Regions from separate parts of the Rhizobium sp. SG741 genome, predicted to be linked through region 2. Evidence: predicted binding sites of a transcription regulator. Region 2 holds the regulator's gene; the other holds the start of a gene.
What was found. The regulator HrcA, encoded in region 2, represses chaperone genes, less so after heat shock. The targets are predictions, from matches to a motif close to GTTAGCACTCNCNNNNNGNGAGTGCTAAC.

Region 1 (4,608 bases), on a different contig from region 2:
CCAATGAGGACCGCTTTCGCACGCAAGAGCGCAACGCCGCCGCCGGCCACGATGCCTTCCTCGACCGCCGCACGGGTGGCATTCAGGGCATCGTCGATGCGGTCCTTCTTTTCCTTGACTTCGATCTCGGTCGAGCCACCGACGCGGATCACCGCAACGCCGCCGGTGAGCTTTGCCAGCCGCTCCTGCAGCTTTTCCTTGTCGTAGTCTGAGGTCGTCTCCGCGATCTGCGCCTTGATCTGCTTGATACGTGCCTCGATGGCGGCTTTATCGCCAGAGCCATCGATGATCGTCGTGGTATCCTTCTCGATCAGCACGCGCCTGGCACGGCCGAGCATATCGAGTGTGACGTTCTCCAGTTTGATGCCGAGATCCTCGGAGATCATCTGTCCGGCCGTCAGGACGGCGATGTCTTCCAGCATGGCCTTGCGGCGGTCGCCGAAACCCGGCGCCTTGACGGCAGCGACCTTGAGGCCGCCCCGCAACTTGTTGACGACCAATGTCGCCAGCGCTTCGCCTTCGACATCTTCCGAGATGATCAGCAACGGTGTGCCGCTCTGCACCACACCCTCGAGGATCGGAAGCATCGCCTGCAGATTGCCGAGCTTCTTTTCGTGAATGAGAATATAGGGGTTCTCCAGTTCCACGCGCATCTTTTCGGCATTGGTGACGAAATAGGGCGAGAGATAGCCGCGGTCGAACTGCATGCCCTCGACGACATCGAGTTCGTTCTCAGCCGTCTTGGCCTCCTCGACAGTGATGACACCCTCGTTGCCGACCTTTTCCATGGCCTTGGCGATCATCTCGCCAACGCTGGCATCGCCATTGGCGGCGATCGTGCCGACCTGCGCGATCTCGCTTGAGGACTTGACCTTGGTGGCGCGCGCCTTGATTTCCGCAAGCACGGCGGTAACACCGAGATCGATGCCGCGCTTGAGGTCCATGGGGTTCATCCCGGCGGCAACCAGCTTGGCACCCTCGCGAAAGATGGACGCGGCGAGCACGGTCGCCGTCGTGGTACCGTCGCCGGCAAGGTCGTTGGTTTTTGAAGCCACCTCGCGCACCAGCTGCGCGCCCATGTTCTCGAACTTGTCTTCAAGCTCGATTTCCTTGGCGACCGATACGCCATCCTTGGTGATGCGCGGAGCGCCATAGGGTCTGTCGATGACGACGTTGCGGCCCTTGGGACCGAGCGTCACCTTAACGGCATTGTTCAGCAATTCCACGCCACGAAGCAATCGGTCGCGGACGTCGGTAGAAAAAATGATTTGCTTGGCAGACATTGTCTTTGCCCTGTTCAGTCTTGAGATAAAGGAGCTAAATTCGGTGGATCAGGCAGCCTTGTCGACGGCGTTCTCGATGATGCCCATAATGTCGGCCTCCTTCATGATCAGAAGGTCTTCACCATTGATCTTGACCTCGGTTCCCGACCATTTGCCGAACAGGATCGTATCGCCAGTCTTGACGTCGAGCGGGATCAGCCTTCCATTTTCGTCGCGGGAACCGGGACCGACGGCGATCACTTCACCTTCCTGCGGCTTTTCCTTGGCGGTATCGGGAATGATGATCCCGCCCTTGGATTTGATATCACCTTCGGCGCGTCGGATGACGACGCGGTCGTGCAGCGGGCGAAATAGCATAAAGATCTTTCTGCGGCCGGCGCATAGGGCGGCTGCAACCATAAAATAACATTCTTGGCACTCGATTGATAGGAGTGCCAAGGAATATTATTTGGAGAATAAAATCATACGAGAATGGCGTCCATGATTCCATAGAATTGTATGGGCAATTCTCATGAAAATTACCGGATCCATTGTAATGACGAATGAGTTTTTATTTCAACTAACCGGATTTTTTCTGAGATAAATATCGATCGGTGCTTCGCATATCAGTTTGCTGCGGACGCGGCCGGGTATGGGAAGATGCTTCGGCAGCGCTTTCGACAGCCGCCCGTTCGTCTATGAGCAATTGTAACGGACGATCGTCACGGCCGCCCTTTTGGTGGTTGGGCGGAACCTTGACCGCGGTCAGGATGAGCACCCGCAAAACGGATCTTCATCTCAAATAAAAACGCAACTGGTTGGTGCCAGCGCGCCTGAAATGCTATTTGACTCATAAAAGTCAGGCAATCTTTCCTTGCCCGCAAACGAACAGAGAGAGGCTCACGGCATGTCGATAGAAAAAGTAGCAATCATCACGGCGGGCGGCAGCGGCATGGGTGCGGAAGCCGCCAAGCGCCTTGCCGCCGATGGATTCAGGGTTGCGATCCTTTCATCCTCCGGCAAGGGAGAGGCCCTTGCGGCGTCGCTCGGCGGCATCGGCATCACCGGTTCGAATCAGTCGAACGACGATCTCAAACGCCTGACCGACGCGACGATGGAGAAGTGGGGTCGCATCGACGTGCTGGTCAATAGTGCCGGCCACGGACCCAGGGCACAGATCATCGAGATCACCGACGAGCAATGGCACACAGGCCTTGACGTCTATCTGATGAACGTAGTCCGCGCCGTTCGTCTGGTCACCCCGATCATGCAGGCGCAAAAGTCGGGCGCGATCATCAACATCTCCACGGCCTGGGCCTTCGAACCATCGGCGATGTTTCCGACATCAGCCGTTTTCCGTGCCGGCCTTGCCGCCTATACCAAGATTTTCGCGGATACCTATGCGGCCGATAATGTCCGCATGAACAATGTACTGCCGGGCTGGATCGACAGCTTGCCGGCAACCGAAGAGCGCCGCGACGGCGTGCCGATGAAGCGCTACGGCACGAGTTCGGAGATTGCAGCCACGATCGCGTTCCTCGCATCCGATGGCGCAGGCTACATCACCGGCCAGAACCTCAAGGTCGATGGCGGACTAACCCGCTCCATATGAGACCTGCCGGCCGTCGAAACCGCCCCTCGTTCCAGTCGGGTCAGCACGTAGTCCGAATTACGTGCCGGTTTCTATCATCGTGGCATTGACGTTGATGGCGCGGCCGGCAAACCAGCCATTGATGGCGGCGCCGAGACCAAGCAGGACGAACAGAACCGAACACCAGGCGAAACTTCCCGTCCAACCGTGGATCATGCCGACGACGAGCGGCCCGATTGCGGCAAGCAGGTAGCCTATGAACTGCGCCATGCCGGACAGATGCGCGGCGACGTGCGGGTCGGGCGAGCGCAGCACGATCACGGTCAGCGCCACCGCGATCAGCCCTCCCTGCCCGATACCCTGGAGCACGGCCCAGAACCATACCGTCCAGAGCGGCGCGAAGAGCAGGCCCAGCAGCGCCGTGACCGCGACCGCACAAAGAATGACGTTGATGGCCCGCTGGTCCTTGCCCCTGACGGCGATGTGAGGAGCCACAAGACACGAAGCCGCCTGCACCATGACTGAAACCGACACGATTGCGCCGGCCGTCACCCCATCGAGGCCACGCTCGCGCAGAATTGGGACCAGCCAGCCGAAGACGCAATAGGCAAGCGCCGATTGCAACCCCATGAAGAGCGTTACCTGCCAAGCGACGGCATCAGTCCATAGACCCATGACGCGGAAGCCGGTGCGCCGCGCTTGGGTGCCCGATCCAATCACCTGCGGCAGCCACAGAAGCCCGACCACGAGGGCCGGCAAGGCCCAGGCCGCAAGCGCACCGCCGAGCGACCCCCCAAGACTATGTTCGATCGGAAGCGTGAGCCCGGCTGCACTCGCCGCGCCCGCGCACAGAGCCATTGTGTAGCAGCCCGTCATCAGGGCCGCCTTGTCCGGAAAATCACGCTTGACCACGCCCGGCAAGAGAACATTGCCGATCGCTATGCAGGCGCCGGTCAAGGCCGTCCCGAAGAACAGCAGGGAGATAGAGGAAATGCCGCGTAACGCCGTGCCGAGCGCAAGCAGGAGAATCACGCCGAGCAGCACGCGCTCTGTCCCCAATCGCTGCGCCAGTCTTGGCGCGAGCGGTGAAAACAGGCCCATGCAGACGACAGGCAATGTGGTGAGGATGCTCGTGCCGAATGCGGTAAGGCCAAGCCCGCTTCGGATTTCGGGCAATAGCGCCGAGGCGCTCGAGAAGACCGGCCGGAGATTGAACGCAATCAGCACAAGGCTTGCGCCGAGAAGAAATCTGCCGATTGGCGATTTGCCCCGATGCGGCTGCGGTGGCGGGATTTCATCGGCCTCGGCATCGATCAGTTCAAGAGAAGCGGCATTCTGCGAAGGTGTGTTCATGACATCAGCAACCGATCGAGGGTGGCGACAACCGGAGCCATGAAGCGGCGCACGGCAGAACCTGCCGCTTCCGGATCACCTGTTTCAATGGCGTCGACGATTGCGACATGCGCTTGCATATCCGGCTCAGGAAGATCCTCGCCGAGCGTCGCCTCGATGGTCTCGGCGATCGACACGGAAAAGAATTCGTAGATCTCGATCATCGCCCTGTTCTGCGACGCCGCGATCACCGCCTTGTGGAAGGCGAGGTCTCGCTCGATAAATGCGGTCTTGTCTCCGCCATCATAGTTTCCTCGCGCCTTCAGCAGCGCACGCAATTGCAAAATCACCTCCGGCGTCTGTCGCAGAGCGGCCAGGCGTGCAGCCTCGACGTCGAGCGCCAAACGCGCTTCGAACTGGTCC
Region 2 (4,608 bases):
GTTCGATGAAATTGAGGTCGGCGGCCGACTTGGCGGCAAAGCCGAAGGGGCCGATCAGATCCTCGATTTCGCGGATCTTGCCGGCATTGTGGCTGGCGACGACGATGGTCTTGGTATCGAGTTTGCGCATGTCTTGTCCCGTCATAAGCCCCAGATGCGGGGTTCGGCGCATTCCAGGCTGTTGCCGGCCGGATCGCGGAAATAGATCGAGCGGCCGCCGTTCGGCCAGTGAAAATCGGCTTCGATGGCAATGCCCGCAGCCTTCAGCTTCCGGGCCATTGCCTCGATGTCGTCGCCGCTGAGCCGAAAGCAGACATGACCATCGCCCGTCGTGCCATGCGGCGGCACGGGAAGGGAGCCCGGTTCCGGCGGCTTCATCGTCTCGGCCGGATTGAAGATCAACAGCACGCCCGGCCCGCAACGATAAAAGACATGGCGGTTACCACCACGTGCGATCTTCTCGAGCCCGAGAATGCCGCTATAAAAGGCCTCGATCGCATCGAGATCGTCCGCATAGAGAGCGGTTTCCAAGATGCCTTCGAGAGCCGCGTCCGCCATTGCAGGATATCCTCAGACGATCGCCTGCTTCTGCAGATCCACCAGTTCGGCAATGCCGTTCTTGGCAAGGCCCAGGAGCGTGGCGAATTCTTCTTCGCTGAAGGGCGTGCCCTCGGCCGTTCCCTGGATCTCGACGATCCCGCCTTTGCCGGTCATGACGAAGTTGGCGTCGGTTTCTGCCGAGGAATCCTCGAGATAATCGAGGTCGATCACCGGCTGGCTGGCGAAGATGCCGCAGGAGATCGCCGCGATGTGATCTTTCAGTACGCGGTCGACTTTGATCATGTTGCGGCTTTCCATCCACTTCATGCAATCGTAGAGCGCGATCCACCCACCGGTGATCGCCGCGGTCCGCGTGCCGCCATCGGCCTGGATGACGTCGCAGTCGACGGTGATCTGACGTTCGCCGAGCTCCTTCAGGTCGACGACGGCGCGCAGCGAGCGGCCGATGAGGCGCTGGATTTCCTGCGTGCGGCCGCCCTGCTTGCCGGCGGCAGCTTCGCGCTTCATGCGCTCGCCGGTCGCGCGCGGCAGCATGCCGTATTCAGCCGTGACCCAACCCTTGCCGCTGTTGCGCAGCCATGGCGGCGTCTTTTCTTCCAGGCTTGCCGTGCAGAGCACATGCGTATCGCCGAACTTGACCAGGCACGAGCCTTCCGCATGCTTGGAAAAATTGCGCTCGAACGACACCTTGCGCATCTGATCGGTTTTTCTGCCTGAAGGCCGCATTCCACTCTCCTGAAACTTCGATGACCGCTTCTACGACCCAGAGGAGGCTTTTGCAAAGGAAAAGCAGGCTTTAATGCCCCACTGCGGCGGTAACCGCATTTTTCCCTTTTGCGATTGCTAACTGAATGATTATATTTTCACTAAGGCTCAATGGAACGGATTTGGCAGCAAAATGGTATTTACGACATCGACGGTTTCGGATGTCATTGCTGCGCTTGACGAACGCTCCAAGGAAATCTTTCGCCGCATCGTCGAAGGCTATCTCGAAAACGGCGAGCCGCTCGGTTCGCGCAATCTTTCGCGCCTGCTGCCCATGTCCTTGTCGCCAGCTTCGGTGCGCAATGTCATGAGCGACTTGGAAGAGCTTGGTCTCATCTATTCGCCGCATATCAGCGCCGGCCGGCTGCCGACCCAGATCGGCCTGCGCTTCTTCGTCGACGCCTTCATGCAGGTCGGTGACCTCTCCGCCGAGGACCGCGCCAACATCGATCGGCAGGTGCGCGGGAGCAATCGCGACCAGCCGATGGAATCGGTCATGTCCGAGGCGAGCCGCATGCTGTCCGGCATTTCGCGCGGCGCCGGCCTGGTCATTACCGCGAAAAGCGATCCCGTGCTGAAGCATGTGGAATTCATCCGCCTGGAGCCGACCAAGGCGCTTGCGGTGCTTGTCGGCGATCATGACCAGGTCGAAAACCGCATCATCGAACTGCCGGCCGGCATCACCTCGTCGCAGCTGACGGAGGCCGCCAATTTCCTCAATGCTCATATGGCCGGCCAGACCCTTCCGGAATTCCGCCGGCGTGTGCAAAGTCTGAAGGATAGCGTCCGCCAGGAGTTGGACAGCCTGTCGCATGAGCTGGTCGAGCGCGGAATTGCGGTGCTGTCGGGTGACGACGCCGAAGGCAAGCCGACGCAACTCATCGTGCGTGGCCACGCCAATCTGCTGGCCGACGTCGGCGGCGCCGAGGATCTGGACCGGCTGCGTCTGCTATTCGATGACCTTGAAAAGAAGGACAGTCTCATCGAGATCCTCAACCTTGCGGAAAGCGGACCGGGGGTGCGTATCTTCATCGGTTCGGAAAACAAGCTCTTTTCGCTGTCCGGCTCATCGCTCATCGTCGCTCCCTACCGCGACGATGACGATCGCATCGTCGGAGCAGTCGGCGTCATCGGTCCGACGCGGCTGAACTACGCACGCATCGTACCCATGGTGGATTATACGGCACAGCTGATTTCGAGGCTGTCGCGGCCAGGGATCTGACGCCTAGTCGGGAAGCAGCGTTCCCGATCCGCCCATTTCCGCCGGAAAATCCTTCTGCTTCGGCAGTCCATCTTTCATGTGCAGCACCGTCGTCTCGTAATTGGCGTGAAATGCCGGTTGAAAGTCGAGACCGGGAAGGACAGCGGCGTAAACATCGGTTACGCCCCATGGGGGATGCTCCGTCAGCAGATGGCCCCCGCAGACCGTGCACCACTTGCGCACGCTCGTTTCGGTCTTCTGGTAGCTGCCGATGCGATCTGCACCCTTGGTAATGTGGACGGCTTCGGGCGGCCAGAGCGAGAAGGCATTGACCGGTCCCGCCGACCATTCCCGGCAGGAATCGCAGTGGCAATAGCCCATCGCGATAGGCTCGCCGTCGACGGTGACCTCGACTGCACCGCAGAAACATTTGCCGGAAAGGGATTTGCCGCTGGACATTGATCTCACCCGCCGTGTTGAGATACGCTTAACTATATCACCGGAGAGAAGGCCTGGATAGCCGAGTCGCAACCAGCGTCTCTGATCCGCCGGTATCTTGCCACCGTCGTAATGCCACGAATTGGCTGATCTTCTCGACAAAGCCTTGATTTTTTCCGGCTAAACCTCGATATCGGGCACATCCAAAAGACAAAGCAATTCGGAGACCGTCATGACCGACGAAACAACGAAAACCGGACCTGACGCCGCGGCGGCCGACACATCAGCGGATTTCGCTCAAGACGCAGCGGAAACCATTGATGCGACCGAGCCGTCTCAGCCGGACCCGGTCGAGCTGCTGAAGGCCGAAAACGGCGAACTGCGTGACCGCTACCTTCGCCTCGCCGCCGAGATGGACAATCTTCGCCGCCGCACCGAGCGTGATGTGAAGGATGCGAAGTCCTATTCCGTGGCGAGCTTCGCCCGCGACATGCTTGCAGTGGCGGACAATCTGCGCCGCACGCTGGACGCCATTCCGGCCGAAGCGCGCGCCGGCGCCGATGCCGGCCTGCAGACGCTGATCGACGGCGTCGAGATGACCGAGCGTTCCATGCTCTCGGCACTGGAGCGCCATGGCGTGCGCCAGATCGAACCGATCGGGCAGAAGTTCGACCCCAATTTCCATCAGGCGATGTTCGAGGTGCCGAATTCAGAGGTGCCGAACAATACGGTCGTGCAGGTCGTGCAGGCCGGCTTCGTCATCGGCGAGCGCGTTCTGCGCCCGGCCATGGTCGGCGTCGCCAAGGGCGGCCCCAAGATCGTCGAGAACGCAGAGGGCGCCAACAGCCCGCTGGACGAAAAAGACGCCTGATCTTCACGCGATAAAAAAATAAGAGCCGGATGATCCACAATCATCCGGCTCTTATTTTTGCCTTGATCCGATGTGATCCAAGTCACCGTTAAGCGGCGTTGGATGCCTGTTCCTCGTTGAGGAATGCATAGATCGCCGAAGCGGATTCGGTGGCGCGCAGCTTGGCGACCAGGTCCTGGTCTCGCAAAACGCGGGCGATGCGTGAGAGTGCCTTGAGATGATCGGCGCCTGCGCCTTCCGGCGCGAGCAGCAGGAAGACGAGGTCGACGGGCTGGTCGTCCAGCGCCTCAAAATCGACCGGTGCTTCGAGGCGCGCGAAAATGCCTGCGATGGATTTGATGCTGGCAAGCTTGCCATGCGGGATGGCGATGCCGTTGCCGACGCCGGTGGAGCCCAGGCGCTCGCGCTGCAGCACCACGTCGAAAATCTCTCGTTCGGGAAGTCCGGTCAGTTTGGAGGCTTTGGCTGCCAGCTCCTGAAGCAGTTGTTTTTTGGAATTTGCCCTCAAGGCGGGGATGATCGCATCTTGGTGTAGCAAATCTGCCAATGCCATTCTCTTTATCCTTCGTGTCGCCGAGAACCGATAACGGGGGAGCGGCGGTCGGCCTACTTAGGCACGGAGCCGCCGCTCATCTTCTATTCTCAGCCTTTGATATTGGCCGCGTCGATCCAGCCAATGTTACCGTCCTGACGACGGTAGACGATGTTCAGATGTTCCTTGCCGGGACTGCGGAAGAGCAGCAACGGTTCGTCGGTCATGTCGAGCGCCATC

Region 1: FHT29_RS05950 (co-chaperone GroES) is a predicted target of HrcA. The motif match lies at 1,694-1,722, and genes of this name have one in related genera.

What each region holds. Positions count from the first base shown of each region.
Region 1 covers NZ_JAAZQP010000002.1:112,575-117,182, reverse strand. Annotated here, with positions in the region: gene groL (chaperonin GroEL) at 1-1,283, opposite strand, end outside; gene FHT29_RS05950 (co-chaperone GroES) at 1,332-1,640, opposite strand; gene FHT29_RS05945 (SDR family oxidoreductase) at 2,170-2,874, shown strand; gene FHT29_RS05940 (MFS transporter) at 2,932-4,206, opposite strand; gene FHT29_RS05935 (FadR/GntR family transcriptional regulator) at 4,203-4,608, opposite strand, start outside.
Region 2 covers NZ_JAAZQP010000003.1:271,219-275,826, forward strand. Annotated here, with positions in the region: gene rdgB (RdgB/HAM1 family non-canonical purine NTP pyrophosphatase) at 1-130, opposite strand, end outside; gene FHT29_RS09765 (VOC family protein) at 142-558, opposite strand; gene rph (ribonuclease PH) at 571-1,287, opposite strand; gene hrcA (heat-inducible transcriptional repressor HrcA) at 1,460-2,548, shown strand; gene FHT29_RS09780 (GFA family protein) at 2,552-2,986, opposite strand; gene grpE (nucleotide exchange factor GrpE) at 3,198-3,836, shown strand; gene ptsN (PTS IIA-like nitrogen regulatory protein PtsN) at 3,925-4,389, opposite strand; gene raiA (ribosome-associated translation inhibitor RaiA) at 4,479-4,608, opposite strand, start outside.